Regions from separate parts of the Thermoanaerobacterium thermosaccharolyticum DSM 571 genome, predicted to be linked through region 1. Evidence: a T-box and tRNA genes for the amino acid it is inferred to sense, from the RefSeq annotation. Region 1 holds a T-box; the other regions hold tRNA genes.
What was found. The T-box of region 1 lies ahead of TTHE_RS05150 (valine--tRNA ligase). A T-box ahead of a tRNA ligase gene usually reads a tRNA of that ligase, here a tRNA-Val.

Region 1 (4,293 bases):
CTGTTATAAAAGGCATGAATGGATGTAAAAGCCTTAACGTATTGTCTAGTACATACCTCAATACAGATTTTGTTTTTTTCTTAGCCTCTAAATCATCACCATAAAGCACAGGCTTGCTAAGCTCTATATACCAATCGCAGAACTCGCTCCAGAGAAAATCATACAATTTTCCTGCAGCTATTCCTAATTCATATTTTTCTAGGTTTTCCGTCACTTCTTTCACAACATTGTTTAATCTAGTTAAAATCCACTTATCAGCAATATTTAGATTTTCTAGATAAAGCGTTGTATCATCACTTGTTAGATTAAGCATTACGTATCTAGATGCATTCCAAAGCTTATTTGCAAAGTTTCTGCTGGCTTCCAGCTTATCATCGCTAAATCTCATGTCATTTCCTGGTGCATTACCTGTAATAAGAGTAAACCTGAGTGTATCAGCACCATACTTTTCTATAATTTCTAATGGATCAATGCCATTTCCCAGCGATTTACTCATTTTCCTGCCCTGAGAATCTCTAACAAGTCCGTGTATTAAAACGCGCTTGAAAGGCACCTCTTTCATGAATTCCAGGCTCATGAAAATCATTCTAGCTACCCAGAAGAATATTATGTCATATCCCGTAACAAGCACATCAGTGGGGAAGAAATATTTTAAGTCTTCCGTATCATCAGGCCACCCCATTGTCGAAAAAGGCCACAATGCTGAGCTAAACCACGTATCTAGCACATCCTCGTCTTGATGTATGTTTTTGCTGCCACATTGTTCACAACAAGTTGGGTCATCTTTTGAAACAGTGACATAACCACAATCATCACAATACCATGCAGGTATCCTATGGCCCCACCACAGCTGCCTTGATATGCACCAATCTTTTATGTTGTTAAGCCAATTGAAATATATTTTTTCGAATCTTTCAGGTATGAATTCAATTTTGCCTGTCCTTACTGCTTCAAGTGCAGGTTTCGCCAGCGGTTCCATCTTTACAAACCACTGCTTTGATAAAAACGGCTCAACAGTCGTGTGGCATCTATAGCAGTGTCCTACGCTATGATTTAGGTCTTCTACTTTTTCTAGAAGGCCTATTTTCTTAAGTTCATCAACAATCTTTTTACGGGCTTCATACCTATCAAGACCTGAATATTCACCGCCGTTTTCATTTATCGTAGCATCCTCATTCATTATATTTATGAATTCTAGATCATGTCTTATTCCCATTTCAAAGTCATTTGGATCATGGGCTGGCGTCACCTTGACAGCACCTGTTCCAAATGAAGGATCTACGTAATCATCTTCAATTATAGGAATCTCCCTTCCTACTATCGGGAGTACAAGTTTTTTCCCTATTAGTCCTTTATACCTATCATCATTAGGATTAACGGCTACTGCCACATCTCCCAGCATTGTTTCAGGCCGTGTAGTGGCAATCGTAACATATCCATTTACATCTTTTATAGGATATTTAATGTACCAAAGATGTCCAGACTCATCTTCATGCTCTACTTCAGCATCTGACAATGCAGTTTTACAGCTAGGACACCAGTTTATTATCCTGTCTCCTCGATATATAAGCCCTTTTTTATATAGCGCAACAAAAACTTCTCTGACCGCTTTTGATAAAGCCTCATCCATCGTAAATCTTTTTCTCGTCCAGTCGCAAGAAGAACCTAATTTTTTTAGCTGATCCAAAATTCGGTTTTCATATTTTTCCTTCCATTGCCATGCTTTTTCTAAAAACTTCTCCCTGCCTATATCTCTTTTAGTAAGTCCTGTCTCTTCTTTTATTTTATCAAGAACTTTTACTTCTGTTGCAATACTGGCATGATCTGAACCTGGTATCCAAAGAGCAACATATCCCTGCATCCTTTTCCATCTTATGATTATGTCCTGCATCGTGTTGTCCAGTGCATGTCCCATATGCAGTTGCCCTGTAATGTTAGGCGGTGGTATGACTATTGTAAATGGTTTTTTGCTATAGTCAATTTTTGGGGTAAAGTACCCTTTCTCCATCCATTCATTGTATATTCTATCTTCAAATTCCTTTGGATTGTACGTCTTTGCAATATCCATTTTTATCTCCTTTCAGGTTTTGTATTTTTAAGTAAAATAAAAAAACCTTTCCCAAAAGGGCGAAGGTTTTCCGCGGTACCACCTTATTTTATAGCTTAAGCTATATCGGGCAAACCCGTTTAAGCCTACTTACATTTCAGCTTACATGCTCCAGTGCTACCTTCAATGTACCTAACGATAAGGAAACCTTTCAGCCTCAGGGAATCCCTCTCTTCTATCTGATACATTTACTCCTCACTATCATGGCAAAAATATGTTATTAATATATAATATATACATTAACCAGCAAATTGTCAATATCACTATTTGTTAACCAACTCTAAAAATTAGGTTGACAAATACAGATTATATCATGTATAATACAAATAAATTTATTACGACGAGGTGAATAATTTGATAGTACATAATGACAAGTCTGTTTTTTCATTAAAAAAGATGACACTTGCGTCTATGTTTGCTTCTATTACAATCGTCATGAGCTTTATAAGTATACCGCTGCCTTTTTCTCCTGTGCCTATAACAGGCCAAACATTTGCACTAATGCTGTCTGGAAGTCTATTAGACCCTATCACATCATTTTTCAGCATGATTATCTATCTTGCGCTTGGAGCAGTGGGTATTCCTGTTTTTGCCGGATTTCATGGCGGTATCAGTATACTACTTGGTCCAACAGGCGGTTACTTACTTGCTATGCCAATAGCTTCTTTTGTCATATCATTATTAACAAGAATAGCAGATACCAGCTTCTTTAAGTTAATATTAGCAAATATCATTGGCGGTATATTGATCGTATATGCGCTAGGTGCTTTGCAGCTAAGTGTTGTGGCTGGGTTGGAAATTAAAAAAGCAGTCCTATTAGGAGCAGTACCATACATATTAGGTGATCTTATAAAAGTGTTAATATCTTCATATCTATCCCTAAAATTAAGACCTGTGCTAAAAATGTATAAAGACTAAGTAAAAATACTGAAAGCTAGTACTTTCAGTATTTTTATGTGTCATTTTCTGTGTCATTTTCATCTTCATAATCTTTTAAAATTTTCAAAACTGATAATATAGAAAGCCCAGTTTTTTCTGCAATGGCTTTTACATCATCTGATTCAGGATGAGATTTTATAAGTTTGCCATCCATATAACCCATTTTAACTCTCACATCGCCAATAGGCGTCTTTACAGTTTTAAAATTCCTTTGAAGAGCATATCTATTTACTTTATACTCTCTTATGCCAAATGTAGATGTTTCTTCGAATATTATCTTTCGCAGCAAATCTGCCCTCTCTTCTTTACAAAGCACCGACAACATATTTGCAGGTCTTTGCTTCTTCATCATTATTGGCGTAAGGTAAACATCCAAAGCTCCATTTTTAAGAAGTCTATCAAATATGTACTGATAATATTCCGGACTCATGTCATCTATGTTTGTTTCAAGAACAGTAAGATTTTCTACTTTTTTTTTACATCTATAGTGCCTACCATCGTCCTTAAAACATTTGGAACCTCAAAATCCTTAAATCCAGCGCCATATCCTATAGAATCGATCTTAGCTTCTGGAATCGTTCCAAATTCATCAGCTATTGTTTTCGCTATAGCTGCACCTGTAGGCGTTACAAGTTCTCCACTTATTCCATTGTCATACACCGGTATGCCTTTTAATAACTCTGCTGTTGCCGGTGCAGGTACAGGTATCATCCCATGTTGGCTATTTACAAATCCAGACCCTACAGGTAGTTTTGAAAAAATTATCTTATCTGGAGCAATCATATTTATAAGCACAGATGTCCCAACTATATCGATTATAGAGTCAACCGCACCGACTTCATGAAAGTGGACTTCCTCAGGCAACAGCCCATGCACTTTGCCTTCAGCATCCGCTAAATTGCGAAATATTTTAAGACTCATTTCCTTTACATCTTCATTCAACGAACTTTGATTTATGATATTTTCTATATCTTTCATAGTTCTATGATGATGGTGATAGTCATCATAATTAACTTTGAAAGTATTTGCAGTTATGCCATTTTTCGTTGCGCTTCCAAATACTAAATCATATCCACTAAGCGGCAATTTACTCAATTCGCCTTTAAATTTATCGACATCAACTCCATGGCTAAGAAGAGATGAAATAGTCATATCGCCAGAAATTCCAGCAAAGCAATCGAAGTATAGAAATCTCATATCATTACTCTCCTATCTTATTTATTAAACTTGCTGAATAAGCTGCACCA
Region 2 (4,293 bases), 1.1 Mb from region 1:
TTATTGATTTTAAAGGGTTTTATTTTATATATCAGCAGGATTTTCCTCCACTTTTGCCGAATTATATATTATACCAAATATTCAAAATCAAACCAAAGTGAAAGGAGATCCTGCATGATAAAGCAACTTCATTTTTCTGATTTTATTGATGATTTTCATAAATTTGTTGTTGTTCAAAAACCTCAGTTGCTTGAGCTTCTTGACCAGTATATTAATATTTGTGAGTTAATCCCTGTAAATTGGTATTTTCACTATAATAAAGCTACTGGTCGCCCTCATGATAATTCTCTCGATTCAATTGTTTCAACCTTACTGTTGCAAAAGTTACTTTCTATACCAACTATTGATTTACTTATTACTTTTTTGTCATTTTCAAAAGAACTCCGTGATTTTTGTGGGCTTAATACTGTTCCTGATGCTTCTTTTTACTCAAGGTTCAAACAGGATTACTGTGATGACATTGAAGCCTTCTTTCATAAGTTAGTCGATATTACTGAACCTATTTGTCAGGAAATTGGCCAAGCCCTTGAAAAAGAATTAGGCATCAATCCTGCTGAAGTTTATATTATGGATACTACTGGTATTGAATGCTATGTTAAGGAAAACAACCCCAAATTCTTTAATGCTCTTGTTAAAAAGCTTCAATACTTTAACAAGGACAAGTCAAAAGAAGACATCTATAAAATGGCCTATAATCAAATGCCTAAAACTGCTTCTGTTGACCCTAATATTAAATTGCAATATATCAATGGTACTTTCTGTTATGCCCACAAAACTATAGTTGTGTCTAATGCCCTCGGCATTTTAAGACATATGGACTTTTGCGATTACCAGCCGGATTTTAATGATTATACTGATAGCTCTGAGCCCGCATCCCCTGAAGAAGTTAAACTTACATGGGATGGAAAACTGCTTATACCTGCTATGGAGAATTTTTTTGAGCGTCATCGTAACTTTAATATTTATGCTATGACTGCTGATTCTGGCTTCGATGATGTCCCAAACTATAAATATCTCTTTGAGAATCATGGCATTCTGCCTGTCATTGCTCTTAATCCTAGAAATACCAGAAAAAATTTCGGCAAGCCAGGAATTAATGAAGATGGTATTCCTACATGCCCAAAGGACCCATCTCTTCCAATGAAATGGGATGGCTCTTGTAAAGGTAAAAACCGTTCCTTTAGGAACAAGTTTATTTGCCCTAAAACTGAAAAGTTACCTGGTGGCAAATATGTTTGTTCCTGCGAGGATAAATGTACAACTTCCGATTGTGGCAGAATGTTTTATACATATCCCAAAGATAATTATAGAGTTCATACCCCTATTCCTAGAGATACAGAGCAATGGAATCAAATAGCTGATTTTCGACATATCATTGAGCAGGTTATCTCTAGGCTCAAACTTCCCCTGCAGCTTGGTAATCTCCAGGCTAGAGACCGCAAAACCATCAAGGCAGATTTCTTCATGGCTGGTGCTGCGCATCTTATTACTGTTTTACTAGCATACCGTATGGGAGCTATAGATAAAATTCGTTCTGTTAAGTCTATAGCTGCTTAATTCAACAGCCAGCTAAACTTAAGCATCTACCTCATTTGCATAAATCATTGGGGTCTATTTGTCATGCCTGTTTTTTTCTGTTTTCAATGTTCATCAATAAAATTCAGACCTTTCTTGATTAAATGTACTCTCTGGTATACTGTATCTTTCCTATATCTTCCTCTATTGATTGCTAGCTGTAAATTTTCGTCTCATAGTTTCACAATCACCTAATATTATATTCTAAACCAATAAAATTATCCTCTATCGACTTAATAAAAATGGTGGTCGCAATAGGGCTCGAACCTATGACCCCCTGCTTGTAAGGCAGGTGCTCTCCCAGCTGAGCTATACGACCAAATTATGGTCGGGGTGGAGGGACTCGAACCCCCGACCCCATGCTCCCAAAGCACGTGCGCTACCAACTGCGCTACACCCCGGCGTCTTGCGACATATTTGATTATAGTAGAAATCAAATAATTATACAAGATTTATTATTCTCCATTTTGGGCGATTTTTGATAAATAACTCGCTATTTTTTGATATTTTTCAATTATACTCGTTATTGCTATGACATCATTATTATACTCAAAAATGGCAATAATAATATCAGTTTTTATTATTTATTTATCAAATTGTAACATGGCTGTAATATATAGAAGGTAAAATTATGTTATATATTAATGGAAAATTTATCATAGGCGAACGATTAATGGAGCTTTCCTAATATGTCACGATGAATGTAGCGCAGTTTGGCGTATGAGCGAAAGCGAAAGCCATCACAATGCATAAACGGCGTCAGCCAAACAAGCGAAATGAATCGCTGACATATATGATAAGCGAAATTTGTGAGCATTGATAAATTTTCCATAATTATAAATTACTAAAGAATGTATATTTTTTTAGGAGGGATTTCATTGAACTGCCGAAAGCTGATAAGTTTAAGTTTAGTCTCACTACTCATATTTTCATCTGTTATTATGCAGAGCATTTCTGCCAATGCGTATTCTGTAATCACTACAAATGAGAACCAGCAAGTACTCAGTAAAGGAGTTACACAAAAAAATATTACATATTTCACTACAGATGGTTTTATAAATGTCAATGTTCTTTACATTGACCTAAATGACAGCAATACATCCATATCAACCATCTTCAATCCATCAGGTTTTAAAGACAGGATGAATGTTGAAGACATGGCAAACGGAAATGGTGCAATAGCAGCAGTAAATGGTGATTTTTTTGATACCAAGCAGGGATTTATTATAGGTGCATCAGTTAAGAATGGAAACCTTTTGACTGTTCCTTATTACAAAGGAAACTACGCTACGTTTGCAATTGATAAATACAACAATCCATCTATAGGCTATTGGAAAAGTACTTCATTAAATATAACACTTCCAGATGGAAGTCAAATCCCCATAAGTGCATTAAACAATATTGGTTCGTTAAGCAATGGCACATCATGTGTAATCTTTACAAAAGATTGGAATTCAAATACGCCTGGTGTCAGCAATAACTATAAGGACTTAGTTGAAGTCATCGTAGGCAGCGATAACAAAGTCATGGATGTAAGGCAAGGTAAAGGTCCTGCTTTAATCCCAGATGGTGGATACTCCATAGATGCCACTGGCAATATCGCTTCGACTTTATTAAATCTTAAACCAGGTGATACTGTAATCAAAAATATCTCTACAGATCCTCCATTTAACAATTTCAAAATGGCAATAAGCGGAGGAACTATTCTTGTATCAAACGGATCTATCCCACAGCAGTTTACTGATAACGTAGACGGCATCTACGCTAGAACAGCTATAGGATACACACAAGACAAGAAGCACGTAATCATAGCAACAGTTGACAATGCAAACACAAGAGGAATGACAGAAAAAGAATTAGCTCAATTGATGATTAATCTCGGCGCGTATGATGCAATGAATTTAGATGGCGGTGGCTCAACTCAAATGGCAGTTAGAGAACTAGGGGACAGTCAGGCAAAACTTCAAAATACCGTACCAGGCTATGAAAGAAATGTTGCAAATGGCGTAGGTGTATTTAACACAGCCCCAGCAGGAAACCTTTATGCACTAAAATTAGAAGCTGACAACACAAATGTCTTTGTAGGCACTCACAGAGCAATTACAGTAAAAGGCTACGATGAAAATTATCAGCCAGTAAAGATAGATCAAAATAACGTATCATTTTCTATAAACGGCATTGCAGGAAAATTCGACGGAAATGAATTTTTGGCAGAAAGTGCTGGTGATGGCGTAATCACTGCAAGAGTGGGAAATGTTACAGGCACATTAAAAATAAAAGCATTAGATACGCTTGCAGACATTAGATTTAACCCTTACTCATTAAATATAAATAAAGGTTCTACAGTATCTATTTCTGTAACAGGTAAAGATTTGAACGGATATAGGGCACCAATAGAAGACAGAGATATAAATTGGACAGTGTACAATAACGTAGGAACTATAAATAACGGTGTCTTTACAGCATCCAACGCAGACGTATCAGGTGCGTTATCAGCAAATATAAATGGCAAAGTCGGAAATCTTCTTGTAAAAGTTGGACAAGGGTCAGATTTTGACGCATCGCAACTTCCAAAGCCATTAGATTTTGTATCACTTGACAGCAGAAATAAAGAAATAAATGTTAGCAATACTAACGATTCATTTAAATTTATGGTATTTGGCGATACAGATTATGACACACTTTTAAGACTTCAAATTTCATTAAAAGCTGCAGATA
Region 3 (4,293 bases), 930 kb from region 1:
TATTTGTCGTCACTTTCGGCATGTAAAATTTGCCAATATCAAAATCATTTATTACGTAATCCATACCACCAATATGGTCCTCATGCGGATGTGTTCCTACTAGAATATCAATTTTTTTTACTCCTAAATTTTTCAAATAATTGACGACTTTATTGCCCATCTGGGGTACTCCAGCATCTATTAACATAGTTTCTCCAGTAGGTGATTGTATAAAAATACTATCACCTTGTCCTACGTCTATAAAGTGAACTTTTAACAGCCCGGCCTTATTTGCACTTGCAGTATTTTGCGATTCACTTAGATTTGAATCCGCCGCACTGCCTGCCGGTGCAGTAATATTGGTGCCTTGATTATTTGTCGAAGAGCATCCAGCAATAGAAAAAAGTAAAGTAAAAATCAAAAATACTATGAAAAACTTTTTTAGCATAATTGCACCTCTTTATTCTCTGAATAATTCATCAGCAAGTTTTTTTATGTATTGGCTCCTCATTTTCGTCTCTTCTTTATCTATATGAATATCAAACGTAAGTATGTCTCCTTCTTTTGCTTCCCTTGGCAAAAGCGAGCGTGGAAGATTAAACGTAGTACGGCCATACTCTATAACCGCATAGTCACCTTCAAATCGATCTATAATACATTTCTCATCCATAGACATCCCTCCGCTTTTATTATAACACGCAGCCACTGCATCACATGTCATTCAGCTTTATTTTATGTATCATCATAAAATTTAAGCAAAAAAAATTACTAACTTACGTTAGCAATTTTTAATGTAAGTTTATAATTGTAAGTGGAGATGAAGGGATTTGAACCCTCGACTCCCACAATGCGAATGTGGTACTCTCCCGCTGAGTTACATCCCCATCGTAGATAATTATACTATAAAATCACTATAATTTCTACAAATTTTTTTGTTTTCACATTGCAATAACGTCTATTAAATGATAACATAATTTACGATATAATATGTTTCCAATATAATAAGGAGATGGTAGTATGCTTTTAAAAGACAATGATATTGTTCTTTTTCAAGGAGATAGCGTCACAGATGCTGGTCGCAATAGGGAAAACCCTGACGATCTAGGATATGGATATCCAAATATCATTGCTTCTTTGTTTGCAGCACTTCATCCGGAATTAAACGTTAAATTTTTAAATAGAGGAGTCAGTGGCAACAGAGTAAGAGACCTTAAAAATCGATGGACTACCGATTGTTTGGATCTAAAGCCTACAGTAGTAAGTATATTGATAGGTATAAATGACACTTGGAGAAATTACGACAGCCATGACTACACATCTCCAGAAAAATTTGAAGAAGACTATAGGTACATACTAACAAGAACAAAAGAAGAGCTAAACGCAAAAATAATAATGATGGAACCTTTCGTCCTACCAGAGCCAGAAGACCGCAAAGACTGGAGAGTGGATTTGGACCCAAAAATACATGTAGTAAGGAAGCTTGCTTACGAATTTGGAGCATATTTTATTCCACTTGACGGTATCATGGCTCAATTTTCAATCATAAAAGATCCTCTTTTCTGGACAGTAGACGGCGTACATCCAACAAATGCGGGACATGCACTTATTGCAAAAGAATGGCTTAAATTAGTTAAAGCTTTATAAATAATTTTATTTCATACTGCCTCTGTATTCAAAAATGAGGCAGTTTTTTTGAAATAAAAATCCGACTTTGATAGCCGGACATTTCTCATTTGGTGGGGTTAACAGGGCTCGAACCTGTGGCCTCTACGATGTGAGCGTAGCGCTCTAACCAGCTGGGCTATAACCCCACTTTTTAAATATTAAGAATTTATGTATATAATTATCATGATGGGGTTAACAGGGCTCGAACCTGTGACCTCTACGATGTCAACGTAGCACTCTAACCAGCTGAGCTATAACCCCAATCTGTAAGTTTAGTATATTATATTTTTTTATTTATGTCAATATTCCGTTTTCTTTAAATATACGACCTTACTACTTTGCACTTCCCATCAATTATGTATCTATCAATAGACGCAGGAATTAATACTGATTCACCTCTTTTTAAGTGCATCATATCGTCCCCACAAACTAATTCACATTCACCTTCTACAACTACCAATGTATTGAATATTCCTTTCGTATCAATAATTACAGATGTATCTATATTTATTACGTCCGTATTAAAATATTTTGACCTCACTACTTCTGCAATACTACCGCCTTCTATTTTTTTGTATTCAGGTACAATCTTATCACTCTTTAAATTAAAATCAATTACATCTAAAGCCTTATCTATATGAAGCTCCCTTTTATTGCCATTATCGTCAACTCTATTGTAATCATAAACTCTGTAAGTAAGGTCAGAATTTTGCTGTATTTCACATATGAGTATACCATCACCAATAGCATGTACCAAACCTGAAGGAATATAAACTACATCGCCAGGATTTATTTCAATCTCATTTAGGCAATCTTCCAATCTGCCTTCGTCCAGCAGTGTCTTAAACTGTTCCTTTGTAGTACCTTCTTTTAAACCGCAAACAAGTTTAGCACCTGGCTTCGCATCGATTATGTACCACATTTCTGTTTTACCGAGATCGCCATTCTCATGTTTGTACGCATAATCATCGTCTGGATGCACCTGCACCGATAGCTTGTCGTTTGCATCTATTATCTTTATCAGCAAAGGAAATCTATCATATGATTTACCTTCACCGTATATATCATTTTTATGCTGTTTTGCCAATTCATTTAATTTGACGCCGTCAAAACTGCCGCCTTCAACTTCGCTCACTGCTGTCCTATTATCCGATATGCACCACAACTCACCGATTTTTTTACCGTAGGGAATATTAAAGCCATATTTTGTCTTTAACGCATCGCCTCCCCATATTCTCTCCATGAATATAGGTTTGAATTTTAATGGTTGCATTTAATCACCACCTTAAAAAATTATTCTGCGACTTCAAAAGCAATTTTAATCATATCATTGAATGTCTTTTGCCTTTCTTCTGCTGATGTTGCGTGACCAGTTACAAGGCTGTCGCTAACCGTCAATATAGTAAGCGCATTTACACCGTATTTAGCAGCTAAAGTGTAAAGACCTGCAGTCTCCATTTCAACTGCCAAAACTCCAAATTTTGCCCACAGTTTCCAGCTATCTTTATCATCGTTGTAAAATGTATCCGAAGAAAGGACGTTTCCTACTTTCACATTTATACCCATACTTGTAGCAGCATCATAAGCTTTTTTTAGAAGCTTAAAGCTAGCAGTTGGAGCATAATCCATGCCATTAAATCTAATCCTATTTATAGCGGAATCTGTTGAAGAAGACATTGCCAATATTACATCCCTAATATTTATATCGGGCTGCATTGAACCACATGTGCCAATTCTTATCAGATTTTTTACATTATAGCTTTCTATAAGCTCGTTCACATATATCGATATAGACGGTATGCCCATGCCTGTCCCTTGTACAGATACCCTTTTCCCTTTATAATTTCCTGTATACCCGTACATTCCGCGGACTTCATTATAGCACTTTACATCGCTTAAAAAATTCTCGGCAATATATTTAGCTCTTAAAGGATCTCCTGGAAGCAGCACTGTATTTGCTATTTCTCCTTCTTTTGCGCCAATGTGAATACTCATAAATGCATCTCCTCTTCATATTTTATCCAATATTATATTAACAAAAAAAGTTTAAATCTTCAATTATATATAATCCTTAACAATATTTTCGTCTTTTATGATACTGTCTATTACACCACCACCGAGGCAATATTCACCATCATAAAATACAACAAATTGTCCTGGTGTAACAGCTCTTTGTGGCTTATCAAAGACTACAAAGTACCCATCATCTTTAGCATAAACAGTTACATCTTGGTCAGGCTGTCTATACCTAAATTTTGCCTTACATCTAAATGTATCAGCTTCTATGCTGTTGTCAATCCAATTAACATCTTTAGTGAACAGTGCATACGAATATAAAGCTGGATTTTTTTCACCTTGTGCCACATAAAGTATATTGTTTTCAACATCTTTATCAACTACAAACCAAGGTTCTCCAGTTCCAATACCACCTATTCCTAGCCCTCTTCTCTGTCCTAATGTATAAAACATCAATCCGTCGTGTTTTCCTAACACGCGTCCTGATAAATCTCTTATTTCTCCCGGCTTAGCAGGCAGAAATTGATTTAAAAATTCTTTGAACTTCCTTTCTCCGATAAAGCATATGCCTGTGCTGTCTTTTTTATCTGCAGTTTTAAGACCGGCCTTTCTAGCTATTTCTCTGACTTCGAA

Region 2: it encodes a tRNA-Val, which carries the amino acid that the T-box ahead of TTHE_RS05150 (valine--tRNA ligase) is inferred to sense. The anticodon was not compared.
Region 3: it encodes a tRNA-Val, which carries the amino acid that the T-box ahead of TTHE_RS05150 (valine--tRNA ligase) is inferred to sense. The anticodon was not compared.

Annotation. Positions count from the first base shown of each region.
Region 1 is NC_014410.1:1,064,287-1,068,579, reverse strand. It holds gene TTHE_RS05150 (valine--tRNA ligase) at 1-2,068, opposite strand, end outside; T-box leader at 2,121-2,321, opposite strand; gene TTHE_RS05145 (biotin transporter BioY) at 2,462-3,025, shown strand; gene larC2 (nickel pincer cofactor biosynthesis protein LarC2) at 3,060-3,476, opposite strand; gene larC (nickel pincer cofactor biosynthesis protein LarC) at 3,512-4,243, opposite strand; gene larB (nickel pincer cofactor biosynthesis protein LarB) at 4,248-4,293, opposite strand, start outside.
Region 2 is NC_014410.1:2,202,173-2,206,465, forward strand. It holds gene TTHE_RS11005 (transposase) at 115-1,557, shown strand; tRNA gene TTHE_RS11010 (tRNA-Val) at 1,819-1,894, opposite strand; tRNA gene TTHE_RS11015 (tRNA-Pro) at 1,901-1,976, opposite strand; gene TTHE_RS11020 (phosphodiester glycosidase family protein) at 2,454-4,293, shown strand, end outside.
Region 3 is NC_014410.1:1,997,122-2,001,414, forward strand. It holds gene TTHE_RS09950 (ComEC/Rec2 family competence protein) at 1-427, opposite strand, end outside; gene TTHE_RS09955 (DUF3006 domain-containing protein) at 440-649, opposite strand; tRNA gene TTHE_RS09960 (tRNA-Ala) at 792-863, opposite strand; gene TTHE_RS09965 (SGNH/GDSL hydrolase family protein) at 997-1,623, shown strand; tRNA gene TTHE_RS09970 (tRNA-Val) at 1,714-1,790, opposite strand; tRNA gene TTHE_RS09975 (tRNA-Val) at 1,832-1,905, opposite strand; gene manA (mannose-6-phosphate isomerase, class I) at 1,961-2,917, opposite strand; gene deoD (purine-nucleoside phosphorylase) at 2,938-3,639, opposite strand; gene mnmA (tRNA 2-thiouridine(34) synthase MnmA) at 3,703-4,293, opposite strand, start outside.